DNA from 3 places in the Bradyrhizobium sp. F1.4.3 genome. Region 1 is predicted to be linked to each of the others. Evidence: predicted binding sites of a transcription regulator. Region 1 holds the regulator's gene; each other region holds the start of a gene.
What was found. The regulator LexA, encoded in region 1, represses DNA repair genes until DNA is damaged. The targets are predictions, from matches to a motif close to TGTTCNNNNTGTGTTCNG.

Region 1 (4,531 bases):
GCGCCCCGCAACCGGGACGCTACGCCTGCGGAAGCCGATTTGCAGGCCGAGGATTGAGCGGACTGACTAAAGGTACCAGGCCAGCACGGCTTCGAGCCTTGCGCCGTCGATCACTGGCAGGACCACCATCCGGCTCAGTCCGGCCGCGCAAGCCTCCACGGCTGATCCGTCATGCGCAAGATCATCGTTGAGCGCGGGTATACCGGTGGCCCAGGCCCCGCCGATGCTGCCTTCGCCCCTGGCGATGGATTTGGTCGCATAGAGCGCGGCGAGGTCGGTCTGCGCACTGCAATCGCCGGCGCGAAACACCAGCGCCGAACGGGCCTCGTTCGGGACCCAGGTCTCGACGCGGCGCGCAATCGGCGTGGCTTGGGCGGAGAGGAATGTCAGGACCCAAGTCTGGTTGGTGCCGGTCCGGTAGGGCACGCCGACGCCGAGATTGATCCCGACCTTGGCGGCGTCCTCCCAGCGCAGAAAACTCTTTGCATCGTGCAGATCCCTGATGATCAGCGGCAGGCCCGCTTTCCAGGTGCGTCCGGGCAGGCCGAAGCCGCGGGGAAATTTGGTGTGGCGGGAGTTGAACTCGAAGATGTCGGCGCTGCCGTAATAGCCGTCGACGAGCCCCATCTCGTGCGAGACCTCGGCATCGTTGTGCCAGAGCTCGATCGCGCCGACATGCGCCTCGTCGCCGCCGCAGAGCAGCACCATGACGGCTTGCAAAAATTCGCCGGCAAACACCGGCACGGCCACGCCGCAGGTCAAGCCGGCCTTGAGAGCCTGATCGGTCCGCATGAAATAGGAGTTGGCGAATTTGGTGAGGATCACCGGGTGGCCGCTGGCCCATGCCTTGCCGGGAAGCCCCTGGTCATATCCGAAGCGGAGGTTCTCGCTCGCGGCCTTGAATGCGGACAGGCCTTCGCTGTAGAGGCCGCCGCCAAACTCCAGCCGCACGCGCGTCCGGTCAGGCACCCAGAGTTCAACGACGCGAATGAAGGTTTTCATCGAGCGTGTCCGCCGCCTCAAGCCGCGAACAGCATCGGCCATTTGGCAGCGGAGCGGACGTTCAAAATTCAGGCAGGGCAGCGCAAACTTCGTGCGGCGGGAGATAAAGAGACGCAAACCACTCCATCTCGCCGGCCTCGGCCGGCGATGGACATTTCAATCCTCGCCCCAGCCATGGCCGGGGGAAGGCTGCGTCAGCCGATCGGCAGGCGGGTGATCGTTGGCTGCCTGTCGGCGGTGATCTGCGGCTTGTGCTCGCGTTCGCCGACCGGCTGGGTTACCGGCAATTGCAGCACGGTTGCGCGCTGGCCTTCGACGAGCTGAGTCACCAGCACGTATTTGCCGTCGGGGAATTCGATCGCGTCATGATGGCGATCGGGAATGTGCGGATCGACCTTGCCGAACTTGCCGACGCGGGAGTTGATGGTGCGCGTCCAGATCCAGCGATTGTCGTAGCGGACGCTGTCGGCGAAGGCGAGCTCCGTTCCCGGCAGCAGGCAGACCGCGACGGACATGTCGGCTTCGGAGGCGAAGCCGCGCGTCGAGGTGCCGCGGAAGGTCGTCGTGACGATCGTCTCGCCGACTTCTGCGGGACGCGTCGCGACGGCATGAAGGCTATAGTCACACATCGGGTGCTCCTCATTCAGGATAGAGCACCCGCGCCTCTTCTGAGGCGCAGGCCTCTATCAGAGTGGAAGCCTGCAACCCTCTGCTTGGTTGTGGGCAAATCTGCGGCTTGGGTCCGCGAGCCACAATCACAATATCTTTTTCAAATGCACGAGGAACAATGCCTGCACTCGTGCATTTGGGGAGCTTCGACGTCAGCGGCCAGCAGGCGCCGACCAACCCGAATATTGCCAGGCCGGCTGCGACGGCCGTTCAACCGCATTGCGGGCATCGCGGAATTGCTCGCTCGTCGCCTGCGGTGCCTTGCGGGCATGGTGCTGCGACTGTGCGGCGAAGGCTTGCGACGCTGATGCTGCGATCAGCGCCACCGTGACTGTGCTCAGAATGATCTTGCGCATGGTTGTCTCCTCGGTCTCTCAAAGGCCTGCGAAGCGATGGATGCTTCGTGCGGCGTGCCGAGGATGTAGCGCCGGAGAGGGGGCCGGATAATCTGTGCAAAACCAGAAAGACTATCCAGCCGGAGCGGACAATCGTCCGCTCCAATCGTGAACGCGCGGCCGCCAGCCAAGCGGCCGAGCGCAATAGGCTTAATACTTCCGGTAAAGCCCGATCAGCTTGCCCTGAATTTTCACCCGGTTGGGCGGCAGGATGCGCACCTCATAGGCGGCGTTCGCCGGCTCGAGCGCGATCGAGGCGCCACGGCGGCGGAAGCGCTTCAAGGTTGCTTCCTCGTCGTCGATCAGCGCCACCACGATGTCGCCGGTATCGGCGGTCTCGTTGCGCTGGATCAGCGCCATGTCGCCGTCGAGGATGCCGGCCTCGACCATCGAATCACCGCGCACTTCGAGCGCGTAGTGTTCGCCCGAGCCGAGCATGTCAGGCGGTACGCTGATGGTATGGCTGCGGGTCTGCAAGGCCTCGATCGGCGTACCGGCCGCGATACGGCCCATCACCGGCACCGCGACGGGACGTTCGCCGTCGTCCGCGGGCCCGCTGGAGCTGGCGCGCACCTTGCCGAGGTTGCCTTCGATGACGCTCGGGGTGAAGCCGCGGCGGCTGCCGGCGGCGGCCTGGAGCTCGGGCAGCTTGATCACCTCGATGGCGCGGGCGCGGTTGGGCAGGCGCCGGATGAAGCCGCGCTCCTCGAGCGCGGTGATCAGGCGATGGATGCCCGATTTCGAGCGCAGATCGAGCGCGTCCTTCATCTCGTCGAAAGAGGGCGGCACGCCGCTTTCCTTCAAGCGTTCGCTGATGAACCGCAGAAGCTCGTATTGTTTGCGCGTTAGCATCTCGATCAAAATCCCCCGGTTGATGTCGTTCGGTTCCGAGACGTTCAATTCAGCGGCGAGCCGCTAGATGCTCGAAACAAATCATGAACGGACACTATATGTTCGATATGTGTTCCGCAACTGCTTAATTTACCGTGAACGCCGCAAAGTTCAGGGAACGCATGTGGTCCAGACGTTCAGGCGGGGAGCCGCAACACCTCGCAGGGCGAGCCTGTTTCAGCCTTCGGTGCAAACGGCGCGCGCACGAGAAGTGCCTGTGCCGCAGCGAGATTCGCGAGCAGCGAGGAATCCTGATGATTGACCGGAAGGGCGACGAGCGTGCCGTCGTCGCGCACCTCGAGACGCGCGCGAAGATAATCCTCGCGCTGGTCATTGGCGCCGACATCGCGGCCGAGCACGGCGCGCTCGCGGCGATGATGAATCACTTCGCGGCCCGACAGCGCACGAATCAGCGGCACCATGAACAGGAAACCGCAAACGTAGGACGACACGGGATTGCCCGGCAGGCCGATCACCCGCATCGTGCCGAGCCGCCCGTGCATCATCGGCTTGCCCGGCCGCATCGCGATCTTCCAGAACGCCATCGAGATACCTTCGGCATTGAGCGCCGGCTGGACCAGGTCGTGGTCGCCGACCGAGGCGCCGCCGGTCGTGATCAGGATGTCGGCGCCGGTCTCGCGCGCGCGGCGGATGCCCGCCGTGGTGGCCTCCAGCGTGTCGGCGGCAACGCCGAGATCGATGGTGTCGGCGCCCTCGCGGCGGGCGAGCGCGTGCAGGGCGTAGCCGTTGGAATAGACGATCTGGCCATGACCGGGCGTGGTGCCGGGCATCACCAGTTCGTCGCCGGTGGCGAGGACCGCGACCTTCGGACGGCGGCGGACGGGAAGCTGCGGATGGTTCATGCCGGCCGCGAGCGCGAGGTCGCGTTCCGTGAGCCTGGTGCCCTTGAGCAAGAGCATGTCGCCCTCGCGAAAGTCGATGCCGGCGGGGCGGATGTGCCGTCCGCGGATGGCAGCTTCCTTGATGGTGATGCGCCTGCCGTCTGCGACCGTGTCCTCTTGGATCACGACGGCGTCGGCGCCGTCGGGAACCACGCCGCCGGTGAAGATCCGTACTGCTTCGCCGGCGCCGACCGTTCCGGCAAACGGCCGGCCCGCCGCGACCTCACCGATCACCGTCAGCTGGGAATCGATCTTTGCCGCGTCGACTGCGCGCACGGCATATCCGTCCATCGCCGACATCGCCTGCGGCGGCTGCGTGCGCCGCGCCGCGACATCGCGCGCGAGCACGCGATGGAAGGCATCGTCCAGCGGGGCCGCTTCTTCGGACAGCGGCTCAGCGCCGGCAAGCACCGCGGCAAGCGCGTCAGAAACCGGCATCAAGGCCACGGGTGAAAACTCCTGCTTGGCGCCGTTCGGGCGAATGGGCGGCGAGAGTTCTAACCGAGTGCGGGCGCAGAGGCAAAGCAGCTGCGGAGCGGGATTACTCATCCTGCATCGCCGGCTCTGCATTGCGAGAGGCTGGCGTCAGGTCCGGCGCGGCACGATCCGAAAGACGAGACGGATCGGTAAGAGCGTGGCCAAGGCGAGGATGAGAATGACGCGCGCCATGGC
Region 2 (4,531 bases), on a different contig from region 1:
TGCGCAGCGACGCCGAACGCCACGGCCACACCGCAACTGTCACCTTCCACGGCCTGCCCGTGGTCACCGTGAAGCCGGCCTCGTTCAAGCGCTGTCTCGCCAACCTCGTCACCAATGCCGCGCGCTACGGCAAAGCCATCGCCATCACCGGCCAGCGCGACCATCGCTATCTGACCGTCACGGTCGACGACGACGGACCGGGCATTCCCGCCCATCTGCGCGAAGAAGTGTTCAAGCCATTCCTGCGGCTGGACAATGCCCGCAACCAGGACGAAGGCGGCACGGGCCTCGGCCTCGCGATCGCCCGCGACATCGCCCGCTCCCATGGCGGCGACATCACGCTCAGTGACAGCCCGATGGGCGGATTGCGGGCGAGCGTGCGGATACCGGTGTAGCTTCTCTTACCTCGCCCCGCTTGCGGGGAGAGGTCGGATCGCCCTTGCGATCCGGGTGAGGAGGTACAGGTCTCTCGACGAGCGCGCGTGTGGAGAGAGGCCCCTCACCCCAACCCGTAAGAACGGGGCGAGGGAGCGCACCGGCGACGTGGCCACCTACTTCGGCAGCAGCGCCTTCAGCTTGTCGACGTCGCGCACGTTCATCTTGAAGCCGCCGGGCATCACGATGTCGCCGGGCTTCTGGTCCGGCTTGCACGCGCCCAGCCATTTCGCTTCGAGCGTCATGGTGGTGTCGCGCCCCGCCGTGCCGGCCGGGCCGCCTTGTGCGTGCGAGGAGGTCTTCACGGTATAGGCCGAATTGAAGTCGCCAACGATCTCGGCATGCGAGGTCGTGGTCATGCCGGCGACGTTGCACTCGGAATCGCTGAGATAACCGGTCGACGTCTTCGTGATGTCCTGCTTGGAGCAGATCTGCTTGGCCATCGGGGAGACGTTGTTGTTCATCTCCTTGTCGACTGTCTCGTCGGTGCAGTGCTGCATGGTCATTTCCGGCATCGCGGAGCCGCTCCTGACCATCTTCAATTCCCACAGGCCGGCCTTGCGCACCGGCAGATCGTCGGCGTTGGCGCTGCCTGCCGACAACACGAGCCAAACGGCCGAACCGAGCAAAGCAAGCTTGCGCGTCATACGAGGCTCCCGGCTGAGATGTCTTGGCGTTAGCTTGGTGTTACGAAAAACGCCTCAGTAAAGCGTGCGGATCGGCCGGTCGGCCGCGCCATAGGGCACCCAGCGGCAGGCGAACGAGATGTAGCCGCCCTCATAGGCCTGCACCGCGAGGAACTTGACCACCTTGCCGTACTGCGCGCAGTGATCGACAGCGACCTGCCGCGCATCAGCCTGTGTCGCCAGCGAATAGGCGATGATGCCACCGGTGTCGTTGCCCTTGAAGGGCGGCACCGGAAGGATATCGGCGCGCGCCGACTGGCTCGCCATCATACCCAAGGCAAGAAGGCCCGCGGCCGCAATGATTCGCATTCCCGTCACTCCGATTGGTTGGCGGCAGTTTACGGTGCCGGCGCCGCGGTGGAAAGAACGGATAGGCCGCCTACCGCGACGTTATGGTCAACTCGTCGGCAAGTGTTGCCGCGCTGCACTTGACCTCCCCCGCCCTTCGCGGCACCGTCCGACCTTCGCAGATCATGCTGTCTGGATTGCCCATGCGCGCTTCGACCTCCCTGAAATCGCTCCGCTTTGCCGCCCTGCTCGGCCTCATGTTCGGGGCGCTGTCGCTTGGTGAGGCCAGGGCCGCCAATCCGCTGGAGCTGAATTTCTGGCTGAGCGGGCCGCGTTATGACGGCCGCGTCGCCGATTGCGACAAGGCACTGCCGACGATCGCCACCCAGTTCTGGGAGAAGGAAAGCTCGTTCTGGAATTCGTCGTTGAAGATCACGGGCTTCGCGGCCGTTCACGAGACCGCGTTTCGGCCCTGGGCATCCGACAATATCCCACGCCGCTACTGCACCGGCGAGGCCATGCTCACCGACGGCAAGGTGCGCCAGGTGCACTTCTCGATCATCGAGGACGGCGGCTTTGCCGGCTTCGGTCAGGGCGTCGAGTGGTGCGTGGTCGGGCTCGACCGCAACTGGGCCTACAACCCGTCCTGCCGCGCCGCAAAGCCCTGATTCGGGCCGATCACGCGGCCGGACGATCGGCGCTTGAAATTTGTTCTTGAAATGTTCTTGTCGCCTGCTAGGCTGTTTTGCACAGTCTAGTTGAGGGGCGTCGCCATGTTTCATTCCAGATTGCATTCGTTCTCCCGCCTGATGATCTCGCTCACCCTTGCCCTCCCCCTTGCCGCCGGGCTGGTTGGGCTTGCCGGCGCCGCGAAAGCCCAAGACAGGCGGCAGAACGCGCCCGGCGAGTTCGATTTCTATGTGTTGTCGCTGTCCTGGTCGCCCTCGTTCTGCGAGGAAGCTTCCGAACGCGGCGGGCGCTCGCAAATCCAGTGCGGCGGACGGCCCTACGCTTTCGTGGTGCACGGCCTGTGGCCGCAATATGAGAACGGCTTTCCGGAATATTGCCAGCGGCCGTCGCCGCGGCTGAACCGCAACATCGTCTCCTCGATGCTCGACCTGATGCCGGCGCCGGGCCTGATCTTCAACGAATGGGACAAGCACGGCACCTGCTCCGGGCTCACCGACCGCAACTATTTCGAGACGATCCGAAAAGCACGCGCCGCTATCAAGATTCCGGCCGAATATCTCGACCTGTCGGAGGCCAAGACCGTGGCGCCGGCCGAGGTCGAAGAGGCCTTCATCAAGGCCAATCCGGGTTTGAGCAATGCCGCCATCTCGGTCACCTGCAACCGGACACGGCTCTCCGAAGTCCGCATCTGCCTCAGCAAGGACTTGCAATTCCGCGGCTGCGAGGAGATTGACCGCCGCGCCTGCCGCCGCGACCAATTGACGATGCCGCCGATCAGGGGTGGGTAGAGGAAGCTCTCGTGCCCCGGATGCAGTGCAACGCGCCGCGAAGCGCGGCGGAGTGCACTGCTGATCCGGGGGCCTATCACGAAATAAGAGGCTGGGTCCCGGCTCAGCGGCGCAGCGTTACGCGCTGCACCGCGTCCGGGACACATGATCCTGCCTCTTTGCTCGAGCCGTCACGTGGCGTAGTGCTCTTCCCATGAACTACCGTCACGCCTTTCACGCCGGCAGCTTCGCCGATGTCATCAAGCACATCGTGTTGGCGCGCATCCTGACCTATTTGCAGGACAAGCCGGCCGCCTTCCGCGTCATCGACACCCATGCGGGCGCCGGTCTCTACGATCTCGACAGTGACGAGGCGCGTCGCGGTGGTGAGTGGCTGACCGGGATCGCGCGGCTGATGCAGGCGCGCCTCTCGAACGAAACCGTCGCGCTAACGAAGCCCTATCTCGACATCGTCCGCGCCTTCAATCCGAAGGGCGAGCTCAAGGCCTATCCGGGCTCGCCGCTGATCGCGCGCGGCCTGATGCGGCCGCAGGACCGTCTCGTCGCCTGCGAGCTCGAACCGAAGGCGCGCAAGGCGCTGATCGACGTGCTGCGCCGCGACGAACAGGCCCGCGTGGTCGATCTCGACGGCTGGGTGGCGCTGCCGGCCTTCGTGCCGCCGAAAGAGCGCCGCGGGCTCGTCCTGATCGATCCCTCCTTCGAGGCGAAGGACGAGTTCGAACGGCTTGGTGAGGCCTTCTCCACAGCTTTCGCGAAATGGCCGACCGGTATCTATGTAATCTGGTATCCGGTGAAGAGCCGGCGCGCCACCGACGCGCTGGCGCAATTGGTGACGCGCGCTGCAGCCGCAGCAAAACCGCCGGGAAAATGCCTGCGACTCGAATTCAGCGCCGCGCCGCAAATTGACGGCGCACCTCTCACTTCCACCGGGCTGCTGATCGTCAATCCGCCCTATACGCTGCAAGGCGAACTCAAGACGATCCTGCCCGAGCTGGAGATGCCGCTCGGCCAGGGCGGCGCTGCCAGATTCCGATTGGAGGTGCCAAAGCCCTAAGCCGCCGCCATTCTTGGGAAAAAGATGCAGTAGCGGTAGTCAATCTGCAAAGAACCGTATTATGCTGTTTCCGTGACTGGCTTTACGTTCCGCTTCCGCGAATGGTTGCGGCGGAGTGAGGGCCTAAGAAAGATCCAGTCGGACCGAATGGTCTGCCCAAGGATGGCCAGCTCCCGGGCTTCGTGAAGCCCGGTCATGCTGCGACGCGCGTCTGCGTCGCGGCGGAGGAGCAATGAGGGGGAGTTTCCCGATGGCCATGACGGGAACGGTTAAGTTCTTCAACGGCGAGCGCGGCTACGGCTTTATCAAGCCGGATGACGGCGGTCGCGATGTCTTCGTTCACATCACCGCTGTGGAGCGGGCGGGACTGAAGGACCTTGCCGAAGGACAGCGTATCACATTCGAAGTCGAACCGGACAAGAAGGGGAAGGGGCCGAAGGCGGTCAATTTAGTCATCCTCGCCTAGCGGGCCTCACGCAAAAAACCTGGCGCAAAAAAATCCCGGCCGCGAGCGGCCGGGAGGCTGTAGTCCGGTATTTTCTTGTTGCTATCAGAAGTGATAGTTCACGCCTGCGCGGACAACGCTGGCG
Region 3 (4,531 bases), on a different contig from region 1:
GTGCTCGTCAAGCAGGCCCTTGCAGAACAGGGCAGGTTCGGCCGCGGCGATATCGAACAGGCCGAACTTGATGCTCGACGAGCCGGCATTGAGAACGAGCACCGTGTCGGACACCGGCATAACGTCACCCCGCCTTGCCCGGCCAGACCCAGTCGCGGATGTCAGGCATGTCCTCGCCGTGCTCGCGTATGTAGCGCGAATGCTCGATCAGCGCGTCGCGGAACTGCTGCTTCACCTGGGCGGCCTTGGTTGCAAGGCCCGGCACGCGTTCGATCGCCTCGATCGCGAGGTGATAGCGATCGAGCCCATTGAGCACGACCATGTCGAACGGCGTCGTCGTGGTCCCTTCCTCGGCAAAACCGCGCACATGCATCCCGGCATGGTTGGTGCGGTTATAGGTCAGCCGATGGATCAGATAGGGATAGCCGTGATAGGCGAAGATCACCGGCTTGTCGGGCGTGAACAGACTGTCGAAGTCGCGATCGGATAGGCCATGCGGGTGCTGCTCCTTCGGTTGCAGCGTCATCAGGTCGACCACGTTGACGACGCGGATCTTCAAATCCGGCAGCGCCTTGCGCAGGATGTCGACGGCGGCGAGAGTCTCCAATGTCGGCACGTCGCCGGCGCAGGCCATCACCACATCGGGCTCGCCATTCGCGTCCTCCGACCCGGCCCAGGTCCAGATGCCGATGCCGGCGTCGCAATGGTTGGCCGCGTCCTGCATCGAGAGCCATTGCGGCGCCGGCTGCTTGCCGGCGACGATGACGTTGATGCGGTCATAGGTGCGCAGGCAGTGGTCGGCGATCCATAGCAGCGTGTTGGCGTCCGGCGGGAAGTAGATGCGGACGATATCCGCCTTCTTGTTGGCAACCAGGTCGACGAAGCCGGGGTCCTGATGGCTGAAGCCGTTATGGTCCTGGCGCCAGACATGCGAGGTCAGGAGATAGTTGAGCGAGGCGATCGGGCGCCGCCACGGCAGATGGCGGGTGACCTTCAGCCATTTGGCGTGCTGGTTGAACATGGAATCGACGATGTGGATGAAGGCCTCGTAGCAGGAGAAGAAGCCGTGCCGGCCGGTGAGCAGATAGCCTTCGAGCCAGCCCTGGCAGAGATGCTCGCTCAAGACCTCCATGACGCGGCCGTCCTGCGCGAGGTGCACGTCGTAGGGCTCGGTCGGCTCCATCCAGACCCGTTCGGTCGCCTCGAACACGGCATCGAGCCGGTTTGACGCGGTCTCGTCCGGACCCATGATGCGGAAGTTGCGCTCTTGCGCATTGAGGCGGATGACGTCGCGCAGGAATTTTCCAAGCTCGCGCGTCGCTTCTCCCGTCACACCGCCGGGCTGCGGCACATCGAGTGCTAAGCTGCGGAAGTCAGGCAGCTTCAGTTCCTTCTTCAACAAGCCGCCATTGGCATGCGGATTGGCGCCCATGCGGCGGTGGCCTTCCGGTGCGAGCGCCTGGAGCTCGGCCATGAGCGCGCCGTTCGCGTTGAACAGCTTGTCCGGCTGATAGCTGCGCATCCAGTCTTCGAGAATTTTCAGATGCGCGGGATTCTCGCGGCAATTTGCGACGGGAACCTGATGCGCGCGCCAAAAGCCTTCGACCTTCTTGCCGTCGACCTCCTTCGGGCCGGTCCAGCCCTTCGGGCTGCGCAGCACGATCATCGGCCAGCGCGGCCGCTCGACGCTCTTGCGGCCGTCGCGGGCGTGCTGCTGGATCGAGCGGATGCTGGCGAGCGCGACGTCGAGCGCGTCGGCCATGGCCCGGTGCATCAATTTGGGATCGTCGCCCTCGACGAACAGCGGCTCGTGGCCAAGCCCACGGAAGAGATCGCGGATCTCCTCGTCGCGCATCCGGCCGAGCACGGTCGGGTTGGCGATCTTGTAGCCGTTGAGATGCAGGATCGGCAGCACCGCGCCGTCATGTGCGGGATTGAGGAACTTGTTCGAGTGCCATGACGCCGCGAGCGGGCCGGTCTCGGCCTCGCCGTCGCCGACGACGCAGGCGACAACCAGTTCGGGATTGTCGAACGCCGCGCCATAGGCATGCACCAGCGCGTAGCCGAGCTCGCCGCCTTCGTGGATCGAGCCCGGCGTTTCCGGCGCCGCGTGGCTCGGAATGCCGCCGGGGAAGGAGAACTGCCTGAACAGCTTGCGCAATCCATCCGCGTCGCGCCCGATGTTCGGATAGATCTCGCTGTAGCTGCCTTCGAGATAGGTGTTGGCGACCATGCCAGGGCCGCCATGGCCGGGACCGCAGACGTAGATCATGTCGAGGTCCAGCGCGCGGATGACGCGGTTGAGATGGGCGTAGATGAAGTTCAATCCGGGCGTCGTACCCCAATGGCCGAGCAGACGCGGCTTGATGTGCTCGGGCCGCAGGGCATCGCGCAGCAGCGGATTGTCCAGCAGATAGATTTGCCCGACGGACAGATAGTTGGCGGCACGCCAGTAGCGATCGAGGAGATCGAGTTCACTGCTCGCGGCGCCCGATTGTCGTTGATTTGTCATGTTCCTGCCGACCTTCACCGGGATCGTCACCAACGGTGTTCGGGGGCGATCGATCCTTCGGCGGGATCAAACGGGTTCGCGGCGACGCCGGTGTTGCGTGAAGTCAAAGGAACGCGCGCGAAGTTTGGGCAGCTCTACTTTGCATGGGGTTGTTTTCACGTTTTTTGTTTGTGTTCTTGATTTGTTCCTTTGGCGTGCTATGTTGGCTTCATGAGTCCAGCATCCTCTCATGCTCTCAAGCACCCGCCGGTCACGGCGCCCTCCGAGCCGGCGGGTGCGCTTTCAGATATCCCTGCCGACTTTCCTGAGCTGGCGGTCGCGATCGATCGCCAGCGCAGGCGAGGGCGAGGCGCCCAATCCAATGCCAGCGGCCGCTTTGAAGCCGAGGCGCGCGTCGCCTTCGACGACGGCTGGCAGAGCCTGGAGGAGCTGCCGCCGTTCAAGACCATTGTTGCGGTCGACACCTCACGCAAGGTGATCACCCGCAACGACTCCCCCGATATCGGCTTCGACCGTTCGATCAATCCCTATCGCGGTTGCGAGCACGGCTGCGTCTATTGCTTCGCACGGCCGACGCATGCCTATCTAGGCCTGTCGCCGGGGCTCGACTTCGAGTCGAAGCTGTTCGCCAAGCCCGAGGCGCCTGCACTGCTCGAGAAGGAGCTCGCCGCGTCCGGCTACGAGCCGCGGATGATCGCGATCGGCACCAACACCGATCCCTATCAGCCGATCGAGCGCGAGCGCAAAATCATGCGCGGCATTCTGGAGGTGCTGGAGCGCACCAGCCATCCCGTCGGTATCGTCACCAAATCGGCGCTGGTGACCCGCGACATCGACATTCTCGCACGCATGGCCAAACGCAACCTCGCCAAGGTCGCGATCTCCGTCACCTCGCTTGATCCGAAACTGGCGCGCACCATGGAGCCGCGGGCGTCGACGCCGCCGAAGCGGCTGGAGGCGCTCAAACAGCTCTCGGATGCCGGCATCCCGACCACCGTCATGGTCGCGCCCGTCATCCCCGCGCTGAACGATTCCGAGATCGAGCGCATCCTGGATGCAGCGGCCCATGCCGGCGTCAAGGAAGCGTCCTACGTGCTGCTGCGGCTGCCACTTGAGGTGCGCGATCTCTTCCGCGAATGGCTGATGGCGAACTATCCGGACCGCTATCGCCACGTCTTCACGCTGATCCGCGACATGCGCGGCGGGCGCGACTATGACGCGAAATGGGGTGAGCGCATGAAGGGCACCGGCCCGATGGCCTGGACCATCGGCCGCCGCTTCGAGATCGCTTGCGACAGGCTCGGGATCAACAAGCGGCGCGCAAAACTGACGACGGATCATTTTGCCAGGCCGAAGCGGAACGGTGATCAGCTCAGTTTGTTTTGACGAGTCGCTGAATAACGGGAATTGTCCGGAGTTCCCGGTTGCGCATCCCGGACCGCTTGCGCACGATCCCGCCTATGATTCGGGACAAGTCCGCCAGCAAGCCGGCCAAAAAGGCCGCGCCTCAAAAGGCTGCGAAGGCCACAGCCGGCAAGGCGGAGTCTGGCAAGGCCGCTGCCGGCAAGGGCATCATCGCCGTCGCTTCGCCGACCTTCCGCCGTGAGCGCGCGCTGATCAAGCGCGGGATCTGGCCGGTCGCAGGCTGCGACGAGGCCGGCCGCGGGCCACTTGCGGGCCCCGTGGTGGCAGCTGCCGTGATCCTCGATTCCGACCGCATTCCGCGCGGCATCGACGATTCCAAGCGGTTGACCGCAGAGCAGCGTGAAAGGCTGTTCGACAAGATCTGCGCGACCGCGCAGGTCTCGGTCGTTGTTGCCTCCCGCTCCCGGATCGACCGCGACAACATCCTGCGCGCATCGCTGTGGGCGCTGAAGCGCGCGGTGGTGGCGCTGCCCGAGTCGCCCAGGCACGTCTTCGTCGACGGCCGTGACCGGCTGGACACGGCGTGCGACTGCGAGGCCGTGATCGGCGGTGACGGCATCGTGCTGTCGATAGCCGCAGCCTCGATCGTCGCCA

Region 2: ABIB73_RS28730 (ribonuclease T2 family protein) is a predicted target of LexA. The motif match lies at 2,119-2,136, and genes of this name have one in related genera.
Region 3: ABIB73_RS26715 (PA0069 family radical SAM protein) is a predicted target of LexA. The motif match lies at 2,684-2,701, and genes of this name have one in related genera.

The regions. Positions count from the first base shown of each region.
Region 1 covers NZ_JBEPRN010000001.1:512,702-517,232, reverse strand. Annotated here, with positions in the region: gene ABIB73_RS02615 (ComEC/Rec2 family competence protein) at 1-57, shown strand, start outside; gene ABIB73_RS02610 (GAF domain-containing protein) at 67-1,002, opposite strand; gene ABIB73_RS02605 (hypothetical protein) at 1,197-1,631, opposite strand; gene ABIB73_RS02600 (hypothetical protein) at 1,824-2,027, opposite strand; gene lexA (transcriptional repressor LexA) at 2,217-2,918, opposite strand; gene ABIB73_RS02590 (molybdopterin molybdotransferase MoeA) at 3,095-4,306, opposite strand.
Region 2 covers NZ_JBEPRN010000014.1:160,842-165,372, forward strand. Annotated here, with positions in the region: gene ABIB73_RS28710 (ATP-binding protein) at 1-395, shown strand, start outside; gene ABIB73_RS28715 (DUF3617 domain-containing protein) at 552-1,082, opposite strand; gene ABIB73_RS28720 (hypothetical protein) at 1,137-1,430, opposite strand; gene ABIB73_RS28725 (hypothetical protein) at 1,613-2,077, shown strand; gene ABIB73_RS28730 (ribonuclease T2 family protein) at 2,183-2,887, shown strand; gene ABIB73_RS28735 (23S rRNA (adenine(2030)-N(6))-methyltransferase RlmJ) at 3,081-3,941, shown strand; gene ABIB73_RS28740 (cold-shock protein) at 4,192-4,407, shown strand; gene ABIB73_RS28745 (outer membrane protein) at 4,492-4,531, opposite strand, start outside.
Region 3 covers NZ_JBEPRN010000012.1:180,136-184,666, reverse strand. Annotated here, with positions in the region: gene ABIB73_RS26725 (acetate/propionate family kinase) at 1-120, opposite strand, end outside; gene ABIB73_RS26720 (phosphoketolase family protein) at 125-2,512, opposite strand; gene ABIB73_RS26715 (PA0069 family radical SAM protein) at 2,723-3,898, shown strand; gene rnhB (ribonuclease HII) at 3,973-4,531, shown strand, end outside.